2 regions of the Priestia sp. FSL W8-0001 genome follow, and region 2 is predicted to be linked to the other one. Evidence: riboswitches for the same ligand, from Rfam matches in the RefSeq annotation. Region 2 holds a riboswitch; the other holds the start of a gene.
What was found. Region 2 has a riboswitch for cyclic di-AMP ahead of MKZ18_RS13755 (potassium channel family protein). Riboswitches for the same ligand answer to the same signal wherever they lie in the genome.

Region 1 (12,100 bases), 2.0 Mb from region 2:
TTGCTCGTGCTAGCGCAACACGCTGACGCTGTCCACCAGAAAGCTGTTTTGGTTTACGGTTCAAAAGTTGGTCAAGCCCCAAAAGCTCAGCAGCTTCTTGACAGCGCTTTCTTTGCTCTATTTTAGATATCTTCTTTGTATGCAATCCAAAGGTGATGTTTTGTTCTACGGTTAAATGCGGATATAACGCATAATTTTGAAATACCATTGATAAGTTGCGCTGACTTGGTAACAAGCCATTTGCTTTTTCTTCTCCAATAAACAAATTTCCTTCTGTAATTTCTTCAAGTCCAGCAATCATGCGGAGCATCGTGCTTTTTCCACATCCAGATGGTCCAACCAAGACGAAAAATTCTCCTGCTTCAATGGTGACGTTGATATCGCTAATGACATTTGTTTTTTGATCATATGATTTTTTAAAATTTTGCAGTTGTACTCTCTTCATATCATCACTCCCTTTTTTACTTTACGGACCTAGACAATTATTCATGACTATTTTGTGTCTTCCATAACCAATTTCTACCTGTCGATACTGCTATTGCTCCACTTTGTAATGCTTGATCGATATGTCGTTGATTTTGAATGAGCCCTCCTGTAATGAGTGGACACGAGGTTTTTATTTTTAACTTTTCAATCATTTCGGGTATTAAAGCTGGCATAATTTCAAGAGCATCTGGCTGGATTTCTTCAACCACTTTCAGCCCGTTTGCTACCGCGTCGGTATCCACTAAAAACAAACGCTGAATAGCAATCAAACCTTCTTTTTTCGCAAGCTGGATTAGAGAACTCTTTGTTGTCACAATTCCGGTAGGCTTTACGAACTTTGCAATAAATTTGAGACCCTCTTTGTCATAACTAATTCCCTTTATCTTCTCCAAATGTAAAAACACAAAGCGGTCATGTTCCTTTAATAGCTCTACATACCTTTTAATGACGCTAATGTTACCTGTAAGAAGAAAAGCCGCTTTCACTTCTGATTCTAAAAAGAGCTCTAGACTTTTCGGCGTTTTAACGGATGCAATCATTCGATCTCTATTTAAATAAAATTCGAATTCATTTATTCTATCCATGCGTACAATCACCTCAGATAAAGTAAATAAAAAAGCCATAAAAAAACGGATAGATCTTTCATTCTATTGTTTTTTCATGGCTTCTCTTATTCATAACCGGTTATCTATTCACTTGTCTTTCACAGTTATTATGTTAGCTTGTCTATATAAAGCCACTGTGAAGAAAGTGTATAGTTTTGTAAAGGTGGAATAGATGTTTTGTAAACAAAAAAAGAGCGATTACAAAGATGTAATCGCCACTTTTTATAGTGCACACTCTTCAATCTCAAACCCTAAGTCTTCAATCAGCTGCCAATCTGACGTTGGCTCTTGTCCTTCTGTTGTTAAATAATCTCCAACAAAAATCGAGTTAGCCGCAAATAGCCCTAATGGTTGTAACGAGCGAAGGTTAATTTCTCGGCCACCGGAAATACGAATTTCCTTTGTCGGATTTACAAATCTCATCATCGCTAAAATTTTTAAACACTGCATCGGAGTAAGGGATTTTTGATTCTCTAACGGTGTGCCTGGCACTGAAACTAGGAAATTACACGGAATAGAGTCTGCATCTAACCTATTTATCTCAAAAGCTATATCTACTCGCTGCTCCTCCGTCTCACCCATTCCAAAAATAGCACCTGAGCAAGGAGATAATCCGGCTTGTTTTGACTTTTGCACGGTATCAACTCGATCGTCATAACTATGTGTAGAACAAATTTCATCATAATGATCAGCGTGTGTGTTCAAGTTATGGTTGTAGCGATGTACGCCTGCATCTACTAGCCTAGAGGCTTGATCATCATTTAAAAACCCTAAACAGGCGCAAATCTTCAAATCCGTTTCTTCACGAATCTGTTTTACAGCACCAATAACGTGCTCTACTTCTCTATCCGTCGGACGACGTCCTGATGCAACAATACAGTATGTACCCGCTTTACGGCGCTTTGCTTCAAATGCACCTTCAACGATTTTTTCTTGTGTTAACCAAGCATATTTATCAATTGGTGCCTCTGAAATAATAGACTGTGAACAGTAACCACAGTCTTCCGGACACAGTCCCGACTTTGTATTAATAATCATATTTAACTTTACTTTCCGTCCATAGTAATGGTGCCTAATTTGATAAGCGGCATTCATAATGTTTAAAATTTGTTCATCTGGAACAGTTAGTATTTGGTGAGCTTCTTCTTTTGTTAGGGCGTATCCTTCTTCAATAACCTGATTAGCTAGTTTTCCCCAATCCTTTATATAGGCTGCTTTCATGGCAATCCCCTCCCTCTAAATATGTTAATCTATATAAAATAAAAGTTAACATTTTCCATAGATAAATGTCAACAAAATATATAAATAAGTTAACATTTAGAAGGTTGCTATGATTCTTCCAAAATGTAATCCAATAAGATAATAGCTGAGAGTGTTCATAGCTTAAGTGCTTTAAGTTAATACTAACATGCGGAACTGCAAATAATGTGTTAATTAAATAGAGTGAGGCATTTTCTGCACTTTCATTTTCGTGCCATTGAATAATAGGTGATTGAATTGATTGATTTGGATACAAATACCGCAAATTTTTTATGTGTAAAACTACTTTCTCTCAATGGTAAATAACTAACGAAATAAAAGTACTTTTTTGCTTTAAACAAAACAAGCATGATTTATGCGCATCATGCTTTTAATCAATTCCATATCGCTTACATTTATCATAAAAGCTTGTTTTACCAATTTCTAAGAGCTTAGCTGCTTGCTGTTTGTTTCCATTCGTACTTTTTAAAGCTTTTACGATTGCTTCTTTTTCGGCTTGTGCCACCACGTCCTTTAATGATGGGACCTCATCCTTTTCTGTCATCACTAAGCCTTTGCTTTCTTTTTTTATACCTTGATTGCCTCCTTCAAGGTCTTGAAGGTATAAAGGTAAATGAGATAAGAGAATAGTTTGACCATCTAAAATATTAACAGCTCTCTCCAATACATTTTCTAATTCACGTATATTGCCAGGCCACGAATGCTTTTGTAACTGCTGTAACACCTCGTTTGATAATTTGAGATCAGGGCGATGAAAGTGCCGCTCTAGTTTTTTTAACAGCACATAAGCAATTTCAGGTAAATCTTCTTTTCGCTCGCGAAGAGGTGGGATATCAACTTTAATAACATTCAAGCGATAATATAAATCTTTTCGAAACTCACCCTTTTCCACCATTTCTTCTAAATTTCGATGGGTAGCGGCAATAATTCGCACATCAATATCGATGGTTTTTTGCCCCCCAACTCGTTCTAGCTCTTTCTCTTGTACCACACGCAGCAGCTTGCTTTGCATTTGAAGAGGCATATCACCTACTTCATCTAAAAAGATTGTACCTCTATGAGCTAGCTCAAATTTTCCTTTTTTCCCTCCTCTACGAGCACCTGTAAACGCACCTTCTTCATACCCAAACAGTTCAGATTCTAAAAGTTGCTGAGGAATAGATGCACAGTTGACTCGAACAAGCGGAAAGAAGCACCGCGAACTCGCTTGGTGAATTGCGTGAGCAAATAATTCTTTCCCAGTCCCAGATTCTCCTAATAACAAAACAGCAGATTTACTGTTGGCCACTCTTTCAGCTAACTGTTTAGCCAAGAGAAACCTTTCATTGTCTCCAATAAGATCTTGAAAACTATATTTACTTTCCGATTCGTGCTCAAGTTTTTTCTTATAATAATTTAATTCTTCTAATAGAGGCTGTATTTTTTCAGAATAAGCTAGCCAATCTTTAGCATTCCGAAACATTACCGTTCCCACAGCTCCAACTAATTCATTGTCTACATATAAAGGATATCTATTTGCAATCATCTCATTCCCTTTAATAAAATGAATGCTAGCTACTTCTGCTTGGCCTGTTTGAGTCACAATATGCATTCTTGAGTTTTCAATCACTTCTTGAACAGAGCGTCCAATTGCTTGTTCAACAGTCGTATGTAAAAACTCACAGTAAGCTTTATTTATATAAAGGATTTCACCCTGAACATTTACTACAACGATCCATTCTGTTGCTACATTTAAAATCTCTTCAAACCATTTATCAGGAATTCGATTTTTATTAGCCACCATCGCTCCTCCTATGTACACGCTTCTACTATCTATTATACCAAATTCTCCTTGTACAATTGTTTTCATTCCGGAAAAACGGATTTTTTCCGGATTTGCGGAAGTAAACATCTCTCATATTCCGGTTTTTCGGAAATGAAAATTATACTTCTCTATATTTCTATTCAAATATCCAGACTTTGTTTATTATTGTCTGATTTTTAGAAGTTGGCACAAATCTTGCAAATATATTTCATCAAGTAAACGCTTACATTTTTTTAAAAAATAAAAGGAGGATTATATCGATTTAATAAAATAAAGAACGCTATAGGGGGGATTTGAAATGGAACTAGTTATTATCCTTTTATCACTTAGTCTTTTAATGTTTGTCGCATATCGCGGATTTTCAGTTATTTTATTTGCACCGATCTGTGCACTTTTTGCTGTTGTGCTAACTGAGCCAAGCTATGTATTACCTTTCTTTTCAAATATTTTTATGGAAAAGATGGTAGGATTTATCAAGCTTTATTTTCCCGTTTTCTTACTAGGGGCTATTTTTGGTAAAGTCGTTGAAATGTCAGGGTTGGCTGAAACGATTGCTAAAACAATTGTACAAGTTGTTGGTGCAAAGCGTGCAATTTTAGCTATTGTCATCATGGGAGCGATTCTAACTTATAGTGGAGTTAGCTTATTTGTTGTTGTTTTTGCTATCTATCCGTTTGCAGCGAATCTATTTCGAGAAGCCAATATTCCTAAAAGGCTTATTCCAGGAACGATTGCATTAGGTGCCTTTACGTTTACAATGGATGCTTTACCAGGTACTCCACAGATTCAAAACGTTATTCCAACTACTTTCTTCAAAACTGATATTTATGCTGCACCGATGCTCGGTATTATTGGAGCCATTTTCGTCTTACTTGTAGGGATGAAGTATTTAGAAGCTCGTCGTAAAAAAGCAGAAGCTGCTGGTGAAGGGTACTACGGCTTTGACAACGAAACCGCAGCTGCAGCTGAGAAGCTAGAAAATGATGTAACAATGGGAGAAGAAGAAACAAGTACGAAAAGTGAAAAACCAGCCTTGCCTCGTCAAATCTTAGCGTTTGTACCACTCATTTTAGTAGGTGTTATGAATAAAGTATTTACAATGGCTTTGCCTGTTTGGTATCCAAATGGCTTTGATTTTACTGCCATTGGTCTTGACTCCTTTGGAAAAGTTGAGCTTTCATCTGTACTTGCTATTTGGTCAGTTCAAATGGCTCTAGTAGTAGGGATTATTGCGACACTACTGTATGATTGGAAAAAGATAAAAGTAAACTTTCAAGCAGGTCTTAACACCAGTATCAGCGGGGCATTGTTAGCTTCTATGAACACGGGTGCTGAATATGGTTTTGGAGGCGTTATTGCTGCTCTTCCAGGCTTTGGTGTTATTAGTAAAGGAATTTCCGAGACATTTACAAATCCACTTGTTAACGGTGCTGTGACTACAACAACATTGGCTGGTATAACTGGTTCTGCATCAGGCGGTATGGGAATTGCATTAAGCGCTATGTCAGAAAAGTATTTAGCGGCAATTAATCAGTTTAATATACCACCTGAAGTAATGCACCGCGTTATTTCGATGGCATCAGGCGGTATGGATACACTTCCACATAACGGTGCTGTTATTACGCTTCTTGCAGTAACAGGTTTGACTCACCGTCAAGCATATCGAGATATTTTTGCAATTACGATCATTAAAACGCTAGCGGTTTTTGTCATCATTGCACTTTACACTTTCTTCGGTATTGTTTAAGGTAAAAAGCATCCTTCTTAGTAGCAAGGATGCTTTTTTATCGACATATTTCCCTAGAAATAATGTTATTTCGCAGGAAATGTCTTATTATGACTCTTGTAAATTCTTTTCTTGTTCTAATCGTTCTAAGATGCGGCGTTTACGATAAAGCATCGTCCCTATTTCTCCAATGTCTCCAATCGCCTGCTTATTTACATAAGCACCGAAGATCATACCTGCTATAGGAATCATTTGAAAAAGTTTTTTCCATCCCCAGTTATCTCGATAAGTCGTAAATACCTCTCTCCAACCTTGAAGCTGCGATAAGCTTTGTTCTCGCTTCCCTTCTGATAGCTCTTCTAAAATTGCTCGCTTACCTACAATGTCAGAGGATAAGAACTGCATGCACTTTACCATAAACACACGCTCTTCTTGTTTTGTCGGGTCGTATCCATAGGAAACAGCTACTTCTTGTAGCGTTTTTAAAGTTAGCCCTAGTACAAACGGTACATCAATAGCCAGCGTGAAGATACCACCAATTCCAGTCGTAGCACCTTGAATTTTAGCATTTTTTTGACGTGCCTCCACAAAGGCATTTGCTAACTCATCCATTTCTTGAATAGATAACTGCTGAATATCCGTTAATGTTAAATCTTTTTCTTTTAAACGTTTAGATGCTTTTTCTAACGTAGCGGAAGTATTAGCTAAATATTGGCCTCCGTTATCAATGTACTTAGCAACCTCGTCAAGAAGCTTTTCTATTTTTTCGTGGATAAACCTAGGCGTGACTTTATCAAGCGCTGCAAAAGGTAAGCGAAGCAGCTTTTCCCAAAAGAATAGTCCCTTTTGACTTTTTTCCCACTTTTCAATCTTCTTTAATTCTTTAGCCAGCTGTTCAGTCGTTTCCACATGCTTTCCCCTTTCTACATAAAGCGCCCAGACAACTTATTTGCTGGGCGCTCTCTTTTCCCTTATGCTTTTTATTTCTTTTTCACATATTTAAACGTAAAGAAAATAACAATGATAACTAATAGTCCAATTCCAATCGGCTGCATATATTGAGATACAATAGGTCCAACATCTTCCCATTGTGGGCCTAACTTATAACCCAGATATACGTAAAGGGCAGTAATTGGTAACATCGCTACAAACGTGTAAATGGAAAATTGCCAAACGTTCATTTTTGCCATTCCGCAAGGAAGCGAGATGGCTGTACGTACTCCAGGAATAAAGCGACCAAAAAAGGCTACTCCTGCCCCATATTTATTAAAAAATCGATCTGCTGCATCGATTTCCTTTTCTTTTACTAGAAAATACTTTCCATATTTTAAGACAAGTGGACGCCCACCATAGCGACCAAGAGCATAAAGTGTTAATGGTCCAAACACGCCTCCAACTGTTCCCGCTAAAATAGCTAAATAAAGGTTCATGTCACCTTGATATACCCAATATCCTACGAGTGGTAAGACTAGCTCTGCTGGGACAAATTCAAACGTTAGCGCTAAGATAACGCCGAAATACGAAAGTTGCTTAAGCGCTTCTACTAGTGATAAAACAATTGTTTCTAACAAACGACTTCCTCCTTAGTTAACTTACTGCTCTATAACAAAACGTGATATTTTAAAGCTTCACAAGTCATAATTGTATATTAATCCCCTTTAATTGAAAAGTAAAAAAAGAACGAATGCTGTCAATCTAACGAATTAACGAGTCGTTCTGTAAAAAATCCCAACAAAAAACCTGAACGATTAAAAGTTATGAACTCTCAATCGTTCAGGTATAGTAAGGACTGAACTACTTATGTCTCAGTCTCCTAAATTTTAAAGTTAATTTGGATGACGCCAACTTTTCGAAGCGCATCATATAAGATGACAAGAGCTGGACCTAAAAACAGCCCCACAAACCCTAGCAATTTAAATCCAATATACAGGCTAATTAACGCAGCTAAAGGAGAAATCCCCATGTTTGTTGAAAAAACTTTTGGTTCTACAACTCTTCGAACGACGGTAATCACCCCAAATAAAATAAATAGACCAATTGCCAACGAGTCTTGACCTTGAGTTAAAGCAAATATTCCCCATGGAACTAGAACGGAACCTGTTCCTAGAATTGGTAGAATATCAACGATAACGATTAAAAGACTCAATAAAGCCGTGTACGGAACATTTAATAGCCATAGCCCAACATAAGCCATCACAAATGTTAAAAGACTCAATACAATCTGAGCTTTAATGAAGCCAACACCTGCTTGCATTAATTGCGTAATAACAATCTTTGTTTTATATTTCGTTTCATCTGTTAAAAACGATTTTACTTTTTCTTTTATGTTCGGTAGCTCTAAGCTAATGAATACTAAAGCAACTAAATAAATCAGAAATTCTAGCAGGAAGCCTGGAACGGTTGCAGCAAAGCTAATAATTAACTCAACGGTTCCTTTTAATAGTGTATCCAATGAATTAATGGTGCTTTCGATTGCGTTTTCAATGGATGAAATGACTTCTGTAGGAAGAGCGTTTGAATAATACTTCCACTTAATAATGTTAGGATAAATTGTTGTTTCATAAAGCTCTTTTACAAAAGAAGGCGTAACTTTTGAGAGAGCCACTACTTGCGTTACAATTGTACGAATAATAAAGAAACCAATTAATGTTATGGATACAACATATAATAAAAACGCTACTAATACAGCATAGATTCGACTAAACTTCAAAGAATGCTGCAACTTTTGAATAAGACCTTCTAGAACAATTGCTGTTAATAATGCAAAGACAATTGGTAAGCTATAAGGAATTAAAAAACAAGCTGCAATAATCGATACAATAATTGCTATGCGCTTCTTCCACATATGTAAATGCCTCCCACGCTTTCTTCCTAAATTCACTCACATGCCACATACTAGAGCACGCTCAGCTTGTTTATTTAAAAACATATCTGTTGTTACCTACTATAATTATAGGTTTAATTTCTTTATTAATAAAGAACTAATCAAAAAATTATCAAAAAAGCTACTTACCTGTTCATAAAAATAGAACCGGTAAGTAGCCTTATGCATTAAGCATTGTTACGAGATTAGAAGATACATTAGCTAGCTGCTTTTGCCTCTCTCGACTGTTTCATCACTTCATTAGCTTTTATAGGATTGTACTTGCCTTCAGACTTAGACATAACAATTCCTGCAATTGTGTTACCCATTAAGTTTACAACTGTACGAGCCATATCCATAATTCGGTCCACACCGGCAATGAATGCAAGACCTTCGGCTGGAATTCCAATCGTACCCAACGTTGCTAATAATACAACAAATGATGTTCCTGGAACGGCTGCCATCCCTTTTGAAGTAATCATAAGCACTAGGATTAGCGTTAGCTGTTCGACAATGGTTAAGTCAATTCCATAAACCTGTGCCAAGAAAATAGCGGCAATTGCTTGATACAGCACAGATCCATCTAAGTTAAACGTATAACCAATTGGGATAACAAACGATACAATAGCTTTTGGACATCCCATTTTTTCTAATTTGCCCATAATACGCGGTAATACCGTTTCTGAACTTGATGTGCTATATGCTAACAGCAATTCATCTTTTAAATAACGCATTAATGTAAAGATATTTACACCAGCCCATTTCGCAACCGCTCCTAAAACCACAATTAAGAAGAACAGTAAACCAGCGTGAACTAGAATAACAAGTTTCGCTAGAGACATTAATGATTCTAAACCAAACTTAGAAACAGTTACACCAATGAGAGCAAAGACCCCGATAGGAGCAACTTTCATCACCATGTTAACAACATGGAACATCGCATGAGAAACGCCGTCAAAAAATTGTAAAACAGGCTTTCCACGATCCCCAATAGCTGCTACACCTAATCCAAATAACACGGAGAAAAAGATGATGGCTAACATGTCACCTTCCACTAATGATTGGAAGAAGTTCGTTGGAACAATATGAAGGAACGTTTCTGCAACGGATTTCTCACTTTGTTCTTCACTTGTCTCTACGTACTGGTTAATATCAGTCTTTTGTGCAGATTCAATGTCCACTCCTACACCTGGTTGGAAAGCATTAGCCAATAAAACACCTATAATGATTGCAAACGTTGTGATGACTTCAAAGTAAATGATAGTCTTAGCACCTAATCGGCCTACTTGCTTGCCGTTACCAGCGCCCGCAATACCAACAATTAAGCTTGAGATAACAATTGGAATAACAATCATTTTAATCAGGCGTAAGAATAAGTCGCCCAGCGGCTGTAAATACGTTGCTACTCTTGGATCATTAAACCAAATAACACCAACTAGAATACCTAAAATTAAACCAACAAAAATTTGTGTTGCCATGCCAAACCGCAATTTTTTCATATGTGCTCTCCTCTCTGTTGTAAAGCGATTTTATTTTTTCTGAAAATTTAAAAAAGACCATTCTAAAAGAAAGAATGGTCGACAAAAAGACAATGTTCTTTCTCTCAATAAGCAGACGAGGTTAACTGTCGGATTCGGGTTTGAGAGTACCCTACTTTCACTCAGGAAAGATTCACCCCAAGGCATATGATATACCAAATTTGTGGTTCCCCCGCTCTAATGTAGACTAAGCTTCTTATTAAATTATTTTTCTGAAATATTATACAGAATTAATATTTTATTCAATAAGAATAATTTATCTGTTTTTCGAAAGCTTGTCAATTTATTTTTATGACTCAAAACTTTTTAACTATATAAATGCCAAAATATAAAACAGCCTTGGCTCTAAATGTAACCAAGGCTGTTTTAGCATTCTTAAAAGAATACAAGATAAATAGCAACTGCTAATACAATACGATAAATAGCAAAAGGTACCAATTTTATTCGATTAATTAATTTTAAGAAAAAGCGAATGGAAACAAGCGCTACAATGAAAGCACTAATAAAACCAGCAATGAAAAAAGGTAATGCATCAATTGTGAAATACTGCCAATTTTTGATTAATGATAACCCACTAGCTCCTGCCATAATAGGAACAGCCATAATAAAAGTAAAGTCAGAAGCTGCTCGGTGGCTCATACCCAAAAGTACCCCACCTGAAATCGTAGCACCAGAACGCGAAAATCCTGGCCATAGAGCGATACATTGAAACAATCCAACACCAATGGCTTGACGATAGGTCATTTGATCTACCGTTTCTGTTTTTGGAATTCTTGAAGCAAAGCGGTCTGCAATAATCATTAAAATTGCTCCTGCAATTAAGCTGACTAACACCGTGTTCAACGAGAACAAATGCTTGTCAATAAAATCTTCAAATAAGAATCCTAATACAGCTGCCGGAAGCAAACCAACGATAACTTGAGAAAGTTTTAATCGATTTGTTACCTGTTCATATTTCTCATTTTTACGATTTAACCCTAATAGATTAATAAAACGATTTCTAAACAAAACAACAACGGCTAGGATCGAGCCTAATTGAATGACAATCTTAAATGTATTAGCAACCTCTGGTGAAAATAGTTCTTTTGAATTCAGCCATAAATCATCTACAATAATCATGTGTCCGGTCGATGATACAGGCGCAAATTCAGTTAGACCTTCTACAATTCCTAAAATAATCGCAACAATAATTTCCCACATTTTTACTCTACCTTTCAAGATTACATAATTTTTTCATCTTCATAGCAAACGTGAATATTCGCTTTTTATCATAATTGTTTGCTGATAAAAACACAATCTTTATTTGAAGAACAAAAAAAGCCCAAACTGGGCTTTTTTTATGGACAATCTTATTTACTATATGATTTAACTTGTTTTGAGTGAACTACTTTACCTTTTAGATTATATAAGCTAAGAAGATAACCGCCCATAGCCCCAGCGATTGCTGGTACTAACCAACCAAATCCTGTGTTATACAATGGCAAAGTCTTTACAAGTTCCCCCCAAGCACCTAAGTTTAACCCTGACTGAAGACAAGCGTCCGTTACGCTTACAATTCCAACGAATAAAATAGATAAAGCATATACACCTTGCTTTCCTTTGATTAAAGAATTCGTTAATGATAGAACAATTAGCATAATAGCAACAGGGTAAATAGCTGTTAAAACTGGAACTGAAATTTTTAGAATCATGGTTAATCCTAAGTTTGCAACAAGTAAACTAAATACGGCAATTGTACTAACCCAAACCTTATATGATACTTTCGGTACTAATTGCTCAAAATACTGACTGCATGAGGTTAATAATCCAACAGAAGTT
Region 2 (12,100 bases):
CTACGTGCGTACCGTGTCCATTATCATCATTATAAGAAGATGTATATGATACAAATGAAGCTCCTCCAGCTACTTTTAAGTCAGGATGATTTGTTGCAACTCCAGTATCAACTACCGCCACTTTTACACCTTGTCCACTTAAACCAGTTGACCAACTTGTAGGAGCCTTCACTTTAGAGATTCCCCAGTCTTGCGTATCAGCTGCTACTGATATACGAATATCTTCTTCTACATAAGCTACATTTGGATCTTTTTCAAGCTTTTCAACCTCACTTGGAGTCATTTCTGCGACGGCAATCGGTAATTCTTTCATTTTCTTTTTCACTTTACCGTTTGCTTTTGTAATACTTTTTTCATTTACGCTACTTTTAAATCCTACAATCACTTGTTCTTTTTCTTCAGTTGCTGCATAAGCTCCTCCAGTAGATGGTATTAACACCCCTGCCGTAATTGCTAACGATGTTACAACCTTTAACCAACTATACTTTTTCATATCATTGCCCCTTTCGTATTTTCCACTGCTAGTTTTAGTAGTTTAGTAGCAGCAGAGACAATCCATTAACTTTGCCAGTGAAAGTTGGATTTACTACCTTTAATTATCTATTTTTACAACTTTTTGGCTATAGGTTAATAGGCTGTATAGAAAAGCTGACAAGAGCAAATCTAAGGGCATTTAAAAAGTATTTTTTTTACAATTAAAGAGTATATTTTACCAGGAAGTACAAAAAAATATCTTTAAAATATTCATATTATTATATCACTATCACAAAATAATATTATAATAATTTTCTAAACATTCTTTAATTTTAAAAAACAATAGTAAAGACCTACCCTTCTTTAGTTCTTTATAATTATTATATATATGACTTTATTTCTTTTAATCTAACATGTAAAAAAAGACCATACAAATAGCATGGTCATATACCGATCGAACCAGACAGTTGGGGGAATTGTCATGCATCGGGTCTTTATTAGAGGGCGTTATGATGTGAAAGGAAATCATAATGACTTCCTATTTTACTATATTCACTACAAGAGTTTTTGCAATGGACAAACGTGGATTCTAATACCTTTTTTATTAAACAGTAACACGCCAATCTGCCTTATGACCGTATCTTTTTTCGATTCTAAAACTCAATATCTGCAAAAGCGTAATAAGTCTGGACAGGCTCTCGGTTTCATTAAAAATTTTTAAAAAAATGAATCTAAATTGATTACTTATACGTTATATAGGTAGAAGGCACTTTAACATGACTATAATTGAAAAGGAGGGATTGATTGGATGCGCAATCAATCAAAATTACCAGGAATCTTAATGGTTACATTCTTTTTAATGATCGCCACAATTTTAGGCGCTACTATTATGTTTTAATTAAAACGAAGACCGTATCCTTTGTTTATCTATGAAAACAAAGAATGCGGTCTCTTTATTATCCAATCAATACATCTTCATTTGGATAACGAATTTTTTCACGTTTTGGTTTAGCTAAAGAAAATGCTAAAGTTAACGGACCTATCTTACCTAAAAACATGATAAAAATAATAATAACACGTCCAACGTATGATAGCTCTGGCGTTACTCCCATGGATAAGCCAACTGTTCCAAATGCTGATACAACTTCAAACATCAGCTTTAAAAAAGGCGTGTTCGGTTCCGATATATTTATTGCAAACGTAGCGAAGAACACAAACATAATTGCGATCATAGAAATAGCTAGTGCTTTTACAACATATACAGTACTTAACCTGCGCTTTAATAAGACAATATCTTCACGTCCTCGAATAAATGAAAGGACGGCAAATGTTATCACAATAAACGTTGTTAACTTTATTCCTCCACCAGTAGACGCACTCCCTGCCCCAATAAACATTAAAATGATCATTAAAAAAGCTGTTGAATCCGTCAAGTTAGCTATGTCAATAGAGTTAAATCCAGCGGTCCTCGTACTAACCGCTTGAAAATACGATGTCCACATCTTGTCACCAAGACTTAAGCTTCCCAACGTTTTGGCGTTTCCATACTCTAAGAAAAAAATAAACAGCATCGCCACAGTATTAATGATAAATGTTCCAATAATCATTAATTTTGAATGTAGGCTAAGCTTTTTGTAAGACTTTTTCTCCCATAAATCCGCCAGTACCGTAAATCCGATTCCCCCAATAATAAATAATAATGAAATCGTAATATTAATGAGTGGATCTCCTGCATACTGCACTAAGCTATCAGATAAAAGGCCAAACCCAGCATTATTAAATGCTGATATTGAATGAAACAAGCTAAAAAATAACCCTTTTTCCCAGCCGAACTCTGGTACCCACCGAATGGCTAAAAAAATCAGTGCAATCAACTCAATGACAAAAGAGAAGATAAAAAGGCGCTTTACTAGAAGAATGACGCCACCAATATTAGTTTGGTTTAAAGCGTGCTGGACCATCATTCGTTCTTTAAAACCGATTTTTTTACCGAGCATAATAAAGATCAGCACGGCAAATGACATGATCCCTAATCCACCTACCTGTATCAGAAGCATAATAATCGTCTGACCAAATACCGTAAAGCGCGTTCCTGTATCTACAACGGCTAATCCCGTTACCGTCATAGCTGAAGTAGAGGTAAACAAGGCGTCTATCCAAGAGATTGGTTCCGTTGTAGAAAATGGAAGCATTAAAAGTAATGCGCCAATAATAATTCCCCCTCCAAAGATTGATGTTAATAATTGGGGGGGCGTTAGCTTAATACTTCTGGCTAAACTCATTGATTATACGCCTTCTTCCTCAAAGCGATTAATATCCCGATTATGTCCAATAACAATGAGCATGTCACCTTCATGGATAATTTCATGGGCTGTTGGTGAAATTACCATTTCACCATTTCCACGTTGAAAACCAATAATATTACACCCATACTTGGAACGGATGTTTAAATCAAATAATGTTTTATTATGAATCTTTTTTGAAGCCATTATTTCTACAATGCTATAGTCCTTTGAAAGTTCAATGTAATCAATAATCTTTTCAGAAACTACGTGATGCGCAATTCGTTTCGCCATATCTCGCTCAGGGTGAATGACCTTATCGGCTCCAATTTTTTCAAGTACTTTTTGATGGTATGAATTTACTGCTTTTACCCACACCTGCTTCACACCCATATCTTTCAGTAACATTGTTACCAATACACTCGCTTCAATATCGTCTCCAAATGATACGATTGCATGATCAACATTTCGAATTCCAAGGCTTTTAAGGCTTGCTTCATCCACACCGTTTACTTGCACTGCATAAGTGGCTGTATTTGTGTACTTATTGACAACTTCTTGATTGCGGTCAATCGCTAGAACATCCACATCTAGATTGATGAATTCTTCTACAAGGCTGCCGCCAAAACGCCCTAATCCTAACACCGCAAATTGCTTTTTCATTTCAAACTTTCCTTTCCTATTCCGGTTTCTCTCTTGTTTTATTGTGCTCTTTTTTTATGATCTTACTTATTGTAACGATTAATTTCCACACAAAAAAACACAGGAAGGCTCCTGTGTTTTTTACACATTCCATCTCCCCCTCAAAACGCTTGCGAAGTTAGCTGTCGGATTCGGGTTATGAGAGTAACCCTACCTATAAAGGATTCACCCCGAGCACAAAGTGTGCAAAAGTGGTTCCTCCGCTCCTATTAGGATTCAGCGATTTCATCTATTTGTGACTTACTTTAAATGGAAAAATAAGTTATTACTTAAAGTTTCACCTTATCTTACTCCCACATTTTTGGTATGTCAATACCTTTTTTAAATAATAAAATCCCCCTAAAAATAAGAAGGCAAAACGCAGAAATTTTTATCATTTTTCACTATAATAGAATATAAAAATGAAAGAGCTGATGAGAATAGATGAACATTGATCGTATTGATTTACATATTTTAAAGGAGTTAACTACTAACGCTCGACTTTCCATGAGAGAACTTTCAAAATTAGTCAATCTATCAGCCCCATCGGTTGCTGAGCGGGTTCGAAATTTGGAACAAGTTGGTATTATTAGCGGATACTCTGTCACTATTAATTGTGAAAAATTAGGGCTTCCTATTTCTTGTTTTGTTGAGGCAACAATTAAAAACGGTGAATATCGTCGCTTTAAACAATTTATCGCTACTTATCCATACGCTTTATTTTGTGAACGAATAGCTGGAAAAGCCTGCTTTATTACAAAGTTACAGCTTCCAAACCTTAAGGAACTTGAAAATTTCATCGATGAAGTTACTCCTTTTGCACATACTGTATCTCATATCGGTATTTCTCAAGTCGAAATGAAACCCGGCTTTATCGATTATCTTTTAAAAGAAAAATAAGTTAGACTATGACTTACTTCAATTCTTTTCATAAGGCAACCTTACATATTAACATTTAATTGCAAAAAGACGTGATGGTATCATCACGTCTGAGGAGTATGAATGGAGACTAGTCATTTTATTTTCTTTATCTTTATGTATGCGAATTAAACAAAAAAATGCCTTTCAACCAAAAGGTGAAAGGACAATGAATTTTCCGAATAATGAAAGATTTTACAACCCTATCTTATCACTTGCAAAAACATTTGTCTATTTCTATTTTTATTCATTTCATTTATATTGCTCTATCACGATAAAAGGGGGCTTCATCAATGAAAAGAACAAACAGAATGAGACTGGGACATAACGAAATGATTCTGTCTCAACAAAAGATATCTGAACGATCAAAAGTATTCAACTGTTGATCGTTCGGATAGATCATTAGCTGAAATGCTTATGTCCCAACCTCAGTAATCTATATAAAAGGTGAATCAAGAGACTTGAACGTACTTAATCTGTCTCTTTAATTCATCCTGAACATAGTTATTGATAGCTTTTTGTACAAGCTTTTGAAGGATTGGCTCTTTCGCTTCTTCAACTGTTTTAAATTCAGCGCTATATCCCGCTTTGTCAAAGTAGCCTTTTACATCTTCTTCGGATATTTTGTCTCGAAAGAACTGTTTCGATTGAAAATGAGCTTTAATGTGCTTCTTTACAACTTCTTCTGTAATGTCTAGCTCTTCATAAGCTTGCTCTCTAATTTTTTGACTATAGGAATGTTCAATTTCATTCCACAATTGTTCTGACTGTTGGTTCACCCAATCAGTATTGACAGCTTCTTCCCCTACGTACTTATCAACAATAAGCTGATAAAGAGCATCTTTTCGATAAGAAGAATCGTTCACCGGAGCATCCGGATCTAGAAAGCCTTGTACGGCTAAAAATTCTCGAAGTTCATCACTTGTAATAGGGTCACCTTTGTATATAGCGACCACTTTATTAGACGGCTGTTCATTGTTTAGTGTTGGAAAAACAACTTCTTCTGAAGCATTTACACACCCAGTAATCAACAAGGCAGCGATTAAAAATAGAAATAGCTGCCGTGCTGTGTATATCATTCATCGTTGCCTTGTTGTTTCAACGTTAGTGAAAGGTTTATTTTTTTTCCGTTTCTGTAAACGTCAAGCTTTACTTTATCTCCAATTGCACGCTCCGTGTATAAATACTTGCGCAAGTCACTGGATGTTTTTACTTCTTTACCATCTATCCCTACAATGATGTCTTTTGATTGCAAGCCAGCTTCTGAAGCAGCTGAAAAAGGTTCAACTGTCGTAACCACAACACCGTCAGAAGTATCTTCTGTTAGGCCTAGCTCATTTTCTTTAATGGCAGTTGATAAACCTGCTACATCCTGTAGCCCCACTCCCATATATGGTCGATTAATTTTTCCATCTTTCATTAGCTTGTCAATAATAGGTTGAACATCTGCAGTTGGAATAGCAAAACCGATTCCTTCTACACCGTCTTCAGCAATCTTTAAACTATTAATACCAATTACTTGACCAGCAGCATTGATTAATGCTCCACCGCTGTTTCCTGGATTAATAGCTGCGTCTGTTTGAATAACATCCAAGTTCCATTCCCCAGCTGATGTTGTAATGTTTACCGTTCTCTCCGTGCCGCTTACAATACCTTGTGTGACTGTTCTTGAGAACTGCTCACCAAGAGGGTTTCCAATTGCAAGTACCGGTTCTCCGGCAACAAGTGAAGTAGAATCACCAAATTCAGCTACTGCCTCTACGTTTTTAGCATCCATCTCTAAAACAGCTAAATCGGTTAGCGGATCCGCACCTACAATTTGGGCATCCTCTTTCTTCCCATTTGATAACGTAACTTCTACCTTACTTGATCCTTCTATTACGTGGTTGTTTGTTACAACATACGCTTTGTTATTATCTTTTTTAAAAATAACGCCTGAACCTGTTCCAGATTCTGCTGTTTGCGTATCTCCTGAAAAGGGATTTGTTCGCTCTTGGATATTGTTTACGCCTACTACGGCTGGTGAAACTTTATCTACAACAGATACCAGGTCTCCTTGACTTACATTGGTGCTAATAGTTTTTGTAGCAGCTGTAGTTGTAGCGCTTGTTGAAGTAGATGCGGTATTCGTTTGGCTTCCATCATTTGTGAACCCTAGGTGAGGTGCACTATATAATACAATTCCTCCACCTAACACAGCACCTGCAATGGACGATGCAAGAAATGGTAAAAACCTTCTTTTAGATTTTTCTTCTCTTACATGCTCAGACCGATAAGTTGGATATTCTTGTTTCATACCTGGTTCTTGTTGATATTCTGCATCGTATTGAGCTTTCATTTGGTCATTATTAGGTTGACTGTTATATTCACCATCATTGTTATTTTGATTAAAGTCTCTTGGTTCCATATAATTGGCTCCTTTACATTCAATTATGTTTTTCGTTATTTACACTATAAAACAAAAGTTTGGGATAAGTATCAAAAGAATATGGGAAATTGTGAAAAAATTTTTTCTGCTACCAAACACATAGTATAATAGCTTTGAATAGAAAGAGGAGTGTGTATAAAGTGAGCTTTACAATTTACTTAGTCGAAGATGAACAAAACTTAAATGAAGTTTTAACTCTTTATTTACAAAAAGAAGGCTGGTCTGTTACTTCATTTTCAAATGGAACAGATGCCAAAGCAATGATTCATACCCCTCCTAGTCTTTGGGTTTTAGATATCATGCTTCCTGATATCGATGGTTATCATCTCATTCGTGAAATTAAGTCTGCTACCCCTGATATCCCTGTGATTTTCATTTCTGCTAGAGATGCAGATATTGATCGAGTGTTAGGGCTTGAAATGGGAAGCGATGACTACTTATCCAAGCCATTCTTGCCTCGTGAGCTCGTTATTCGTGTTCAAAAACTTTTAAACCTTGTGTATGGTCAAAAACAAAAACACGAATCAACAATTGCTATCGGTCCCTATAGGTTAGACCTTCATACACGAACTGTATATGAAAACAATGAGCCTATTGATTTAACGTCAAAAGAATTTGATTTTCTTGTCACATTATCTAAAGACATAGGTCAAGCATTTTCACGCGAGCAGTTATTAAACTCTATTTGGGGTGAGGATTATTTCGGTTCAGACCGAGTTGTGGATGATTTAGTACGCAGAGTTCGGAAAAAGCTCCCACATGCTCGAATTGAAACAATTTATGGATATGGTTATCGGATGATGAGCACATGAAAAATCGATCTCTTGCTTTTCAAATTTGGCTTGTCATCTCAGGCATATTGCTAGTTATCTCACTTTTGTTAGCTACGTTGTTTCCAAGCGCACTTAGACAGTTCTTTACGGATGAAATTTATACAAGTATTGAAAATGAACAGCATATTTTAAAAGAATACGGGTTGCCTAGCCGGTCTGGTGAATATTATTTTAGCAATGACGAAAACGGGCCATCTTTACGAAACCGTACGGTAGACCACATTTTATTACCTGAAAATGTCGATATTTCCTACCTATCATCGCGTGTTCTACCTCAAGATTTTTTAAGACATGCACAGGAGCTAGCTCAAGATCAAGAATCAACTGTCGAAAGGTATGAAAAAGACCTGGGTAACCGAACGTTATTTTATGTAATTAGTAAAGTAATCATTAACGACCAGCCTGCATTTTTATTATCGTTTTCATGGGATACGTACCGAAATGCTTTAGCTTCCGCTTTATTTAAACAGCTATTAGTCGTAATGTCCATCGTTTTCCTTCTAAGCTGGATTCCTTCTATTTGGCTCGCAAAATATTTAAGTCGCCCTCTTGTATCACTTGAGAGACATGTTAAGCGAATTGCAGAGCAAGAATGGCACGAGCCTGTAGCGTTAGATCGTACGGATGAAATTGGAAAATTGGGTTCTTCTATAGAACAAATGCGACAACGACTCATTCGAAAAGAAGAAGCACAACAAACTCTTCTTCAAAATATCTCACATGATTTGAAAACGCCTGTAATGGTCATTAGAAGCTACGCTCAATCCATACAAGATGGTATTTATCCAAAAGGAGATTTGCCAAATACTGTTCAAGTCATTGAAGATGAATCACAGAAATTAGAAAAGAAAATTCGTGACTTGTTATATTTAACAAAATTAGATTATCTATCAGCTCACCCTGTTGACCATGAGCTTTTTTCTTTGTCAGAACTTATTTGCGAGGTAGTTGAAAGGCTGCGGTGGAGTCGTACTGAAATTCAATGGGATATTAGAGATGATAAAGTGACAATTGATGGTGATAAAGAGCAGTGGACCAAAGTTATTGAGAACATTTTAGAAAACCAGATTAGATACGCTGAATCATCCATTTCTATCTTTGTTCACAGAAAAATTCGTGAAGGGATAGATATTGTAGAATGTCGAATTGCAAATGACGGACCTCCTATCGAAGAGAACGTACTATCTACAATTTTTGAACCGTTTGAAAAAGGTTCAAAAGGAGAATTTGGCATCGGGCTCAGTATTGTAAAGCGGATTGTTACTATGCATAATGCGACAATCTCAGTACAAAATTTAGATAAAGGTGTTTCTTTCACTATTCGCATTCCAGTTTTACAAGCAAAGCCGTGACGTTTTTGCCACGGCTTTGTTGTTTATTTATTTGCAATTTCTTCTAGCTCATTAACTACAGAATCGTTTACTACGCGAGTAGAACCTAGTACTGTAAAATCCTTATAGCCGCTTAAAATATCAGCTGTGCCCGCTGGCAACTTGTCTGCATCTGTTAGGATAACTGGCACACCACGTTTTCCAGCTAAAATTGAGCCAGCTAGTGCATCTGGAAAATTAGTTCCCGCTGCAACATAAGCTTGTTTTGTATTGCCAAGCAGGTTCGTCACAACTTTTTGATTTGTTGCATAGCGATGTTCTCCTGCATATCTTACTCGGTTAGCTGGAAGAGAATTGTAAACTGTTGCATTTACTACCTGTTCAGAACCAATAACAATAGCTTCTGCTTTTCCTTCAAGCACTTGTGCTGTAGCTGCAGGAATTGAAGTTGGCCTTGTTAGTATAATAGGAATTCCTTCTTTCGCTGCATATGGAGCTACTGATAGAGCATCTGGGAAGTTTTGTCCATTCACTACAATTACTTTCGAAGAATTTATTTGTTTAGCAATTGCCGCTGACGTCTCAAAGCGATCCGCTCCTCCTAAACGCTGGACTTCCTTAGCACCTAACTGCTTAATTTCATCTAATACTGAATCTCGAATAACCCTTGAACTTCCTAATACAATTACTTTTTCAGGCTGTAAACGCTGGAGCTCTGCTTTTACAGTTGGATGCAATTCATGACCTGTTGTTAGTAATAGTGGAGCATTTTCCTGAACTGCAAGAGGAGCTCCTGCTAGCGCATCTGGAAAATTCCCTCCCGCTGCAATGACAACTGTTCGAGCCGTAGTCCACCCTTCTCTTGCAATTTCTGCAGCTGTATCATATCGTTCTGGGCCTGCTAAACGCTTTGCTTCACGGTTGTATTGCTGCGTGCGCTCTGCATTCGGATAATAAAAACGTAAAATTTGATCATAGGTTTGACCAGCTTTGGCACGATAATAAGCTCCGTATTGACTCATTCCTACACCATGACCATATCCTAGACCTTTTAGTACCGTTTCTTTATCAGTAGCATTTTGTTCAGTCACATAGTAACTTTTAATAAGGTTTACCCCAATAATTGGACGAATATCAGAAGACTTTACATTATTTAATCTCAATGTTTTCACATTAAGTTTCCCCTCTGAATCAACATCGTCTTTTACAATAAACTTGACTTCTAAGCTTCCTTTATTATAACGATTACTAGTATTCTTTTCAGTGAACTCTAGCTTTGGAATTGAGAGAACCTTAATTTCTTTTCCTTTATAATCTTTTTGCTGTAAATAAGTTTTGATATTATCAGTAATTTCCTTATCATTTTCTTTGATAGTGCTCCACCAATTTTTATAATGAACTAAGTCTAAGTTCTCCATGTCTATTTGCTGCTTTTTCACCGTTAAATTCCAAGAATGTTTTGGATCATATGAATCGGTTTGAATTGGTAAATAAGGAAGCGGTGAGCCTGACCATGCATTAACATTAGACTCCGTAACTCCACCATTGCTAGATGAATAAAGTGCGCTGATTAATTTCCCGTTATATGTAAGTGTCTGACCATATGATTTTTCAACAGCTGCATTCGTATTAGCGTAGACTGTTTTTCCACCATATACTTGATATTGAATGGTATCATTAATTGTTTTGTTCAAATGCCCCATTGCATATGTGCGTGCTGCAATAGCTTGTGCAGTTAATGACTCTACAGGCCAACTTGGAATCATTTCGTTAGGAACGACTCCCTTTAAATACTCTTCCATTGATACATGATTAATTGGTAGTATATATTCGTTACCTTCAATCACAAAATCAAAACTCCCACTATACACTCTTCCTTCAATACGCGTTTCTGCTGTTTGATTAGTGTATAGCTTAAAGGTTGTATCTTCCTTTAATTTGGTCGTTCCTTTATATAAAGAAATTTTCCCTTGTTCTACCTTTAAGAGATAGGTCTGATTAGCTTCTAATCGAACTCCTTCATAAGATGTCGCTGCATCTTCTGATGTTTGAATTTGAATTTCCTTTTTGTTTTTCAAATAATTTTTAAGCTGGACGCTTACAGTTGGGTTTGTTTCAGCTTTTGCGTTTACCACGGAATAGCTTGAGCTAAGCATGAACATAACAACTAAAGTAGCGATTACTTTTTTCATACGTTCCTCCTCGACATAAATAGATATATGAATCTTTTAAACTATTTATCGGACACAAGGAGATTTTTTTTAATCCCTTTTATCTATATTTTTTTAAAAGAATAAAAGGAATTACAAACTAACACAACTTTATATCTAAAAAATATGACAGAAAATACTCTATTTTTTTACTTTTCATCATAAAGATTACTGATTCAAAAATAGGGAATAAAATTGATATACGTTTTTTATTATTACATATGGACATTCATTATAGATTGAGGTTTTAAAGGAGTGCTTTATAGATGACAGTTGAACAAATACCTTGCAGTGTATCAAGAGTTGTAAAATCACAGCATATCTTCCCTAATGATTTAAATAATCACTATACGTTATTTGGAGGGAAAATTGTAGCCGATATGGACATGATTGCATCATTATCTGCTACAAAACATTCAAGAAAACCGTGTGTTACAGCATCGATTGATTACGTCGATTTTATTGAACCTGTGACGGAAGAAGATTTCATATCATATGAGTCTTTTGTTGTACTAACTGGCAAAAGCTCAATGATTATCTTTGTAAAAGTAATCGCTGAGAATTTAATTACAGGTGTTAAACGAATTGCAGCGACTTCTTTCTTAACGTTTGTTGCTTTAGAAGATGGAAAGCCTGCTACTGTACCAAAGGTTGTAGCTCAAACTGAAGAAGAAAAAAGCCTACAAGCGATCGCATTAGAACGCAAAAATAATAAGCGTACACAAATTGAACAAAGTAAATCCGTAGCAAAAATTCTTTCAAAAACATTACGCAGTAGTAATTGAAAAGAGTCCCCATTTGGATGGGGACTCTTTTCAATTACTATGTTCAAAATCATGAATAACTTCTCTTATTGCTTTTCCTCGTTTAACAAACTATCAGCGAATACCCCCATAGCTTCTTTTAAAAATTCAGCTAAACCTTCTCCGAATTGGTCAATGTT

Region 1: linked by a shared signal. The riboswitch ahead of MKZ18_RS02955 (cation:dicarboxylate symporter family transporter) and the one ahead of MKZ18_RS13755 (potassium channel family protein) in region 2 are both predicted to bind cyclic di-AMP.

What each region holds. Positions count from the first base shown of each region.
Region 1 is NZ_JBBPAL010000001.1:544,451-556,550, reverse strand. It holds gene MKZ18_RS02995 (ABC transporter ATP-binding protein) at 1-445, opposite strand, end outside; gene MKZ18_RS02990 (glycerol-3-phosphate responsive antiterminator) at 483-1,070, opposite strand; gene bioB (biotin synthase BioB) at 1,314-2,312, opposite strand; gene MKZ18_RS02980 (sigma 54-interacting transcriptional regulator) at 2,722-4,134, opposite strand; gene MKZ18_RS02975 (GntP family permease) at 4,454-5,902, shown strand; gene MKZ18_RS02970 (EcsC family protein) at 5,990-6,790, opposite strand; gene MKZ18_RS02965 (DedA family protein) at 6,862-7,452, opposite strand; gene ytvI (sporulation integral membrane protein YtvI) at 7,695-8,726, opposite strand; gene MKZ18_RS02955 (cation:dicarboxylate symporter family transporter) at 8,963-10,243, opposite strand; cyclic di-AMP (ydaO/yuaA leader) riboswitch at 10,340-10,486, opposite strand; gene MKZ18_RS02950 (undecaprenyl-diphosphate phosphatase) at 10,658-11,482, opposite strand; gene brnQ (branched-chain amino acid transport system II carrier protein) at 11,632-12,100, opposite strand, start outside.
Region 2 is NZ_JBBPAL010000001.1:2,576,054-2,588,153, forward strand. It holds gene MKZ18_RS13745 (S8 family peptidase) at 1-493, opposite strand, end outside; gene MKZ18_RS13750 (TrkH family potassium uptake protein) at 1,431-2,756, opposite strand; gene MKZ18_RS13755 (potassium channel family protein) at 2,760-3,419, opposite strand; cyclic di-AMP (ydaO/yuaA leader) riboswitch at 3,551-3,690, opposite strand; gene MKZ18_RS13760 (Lrp/AsnC family transcriptional regulator) at 3,882-4,337, shown strand; gene MKZ18_RS13765 (hypothetical protein) at 4,808-5,434, opposite strand; gene MKZ18_RS13770 (S1C family serine protease) at 5,431-6,651, opposite strand; gene MKZ18_RS13775 (response regulator transcription factor) at 6,924-7,595, shown strand; gene MKZ18_RS13780 (sensor histidine kinase) at 7,592-8,968, shown strand; gene MKZ18_RS13785 (SpoIID/LytB domain-containing protein) at 8,992-11,139, opposite strand; gene MKZ18_RS13790 (acyl-CoA thioesterase) at 11,424-11,942, shown strand; gene MKZ18_RS13795 (MerR family transcriptional regulator) at 12,008-12,100, opposite strand, start outside.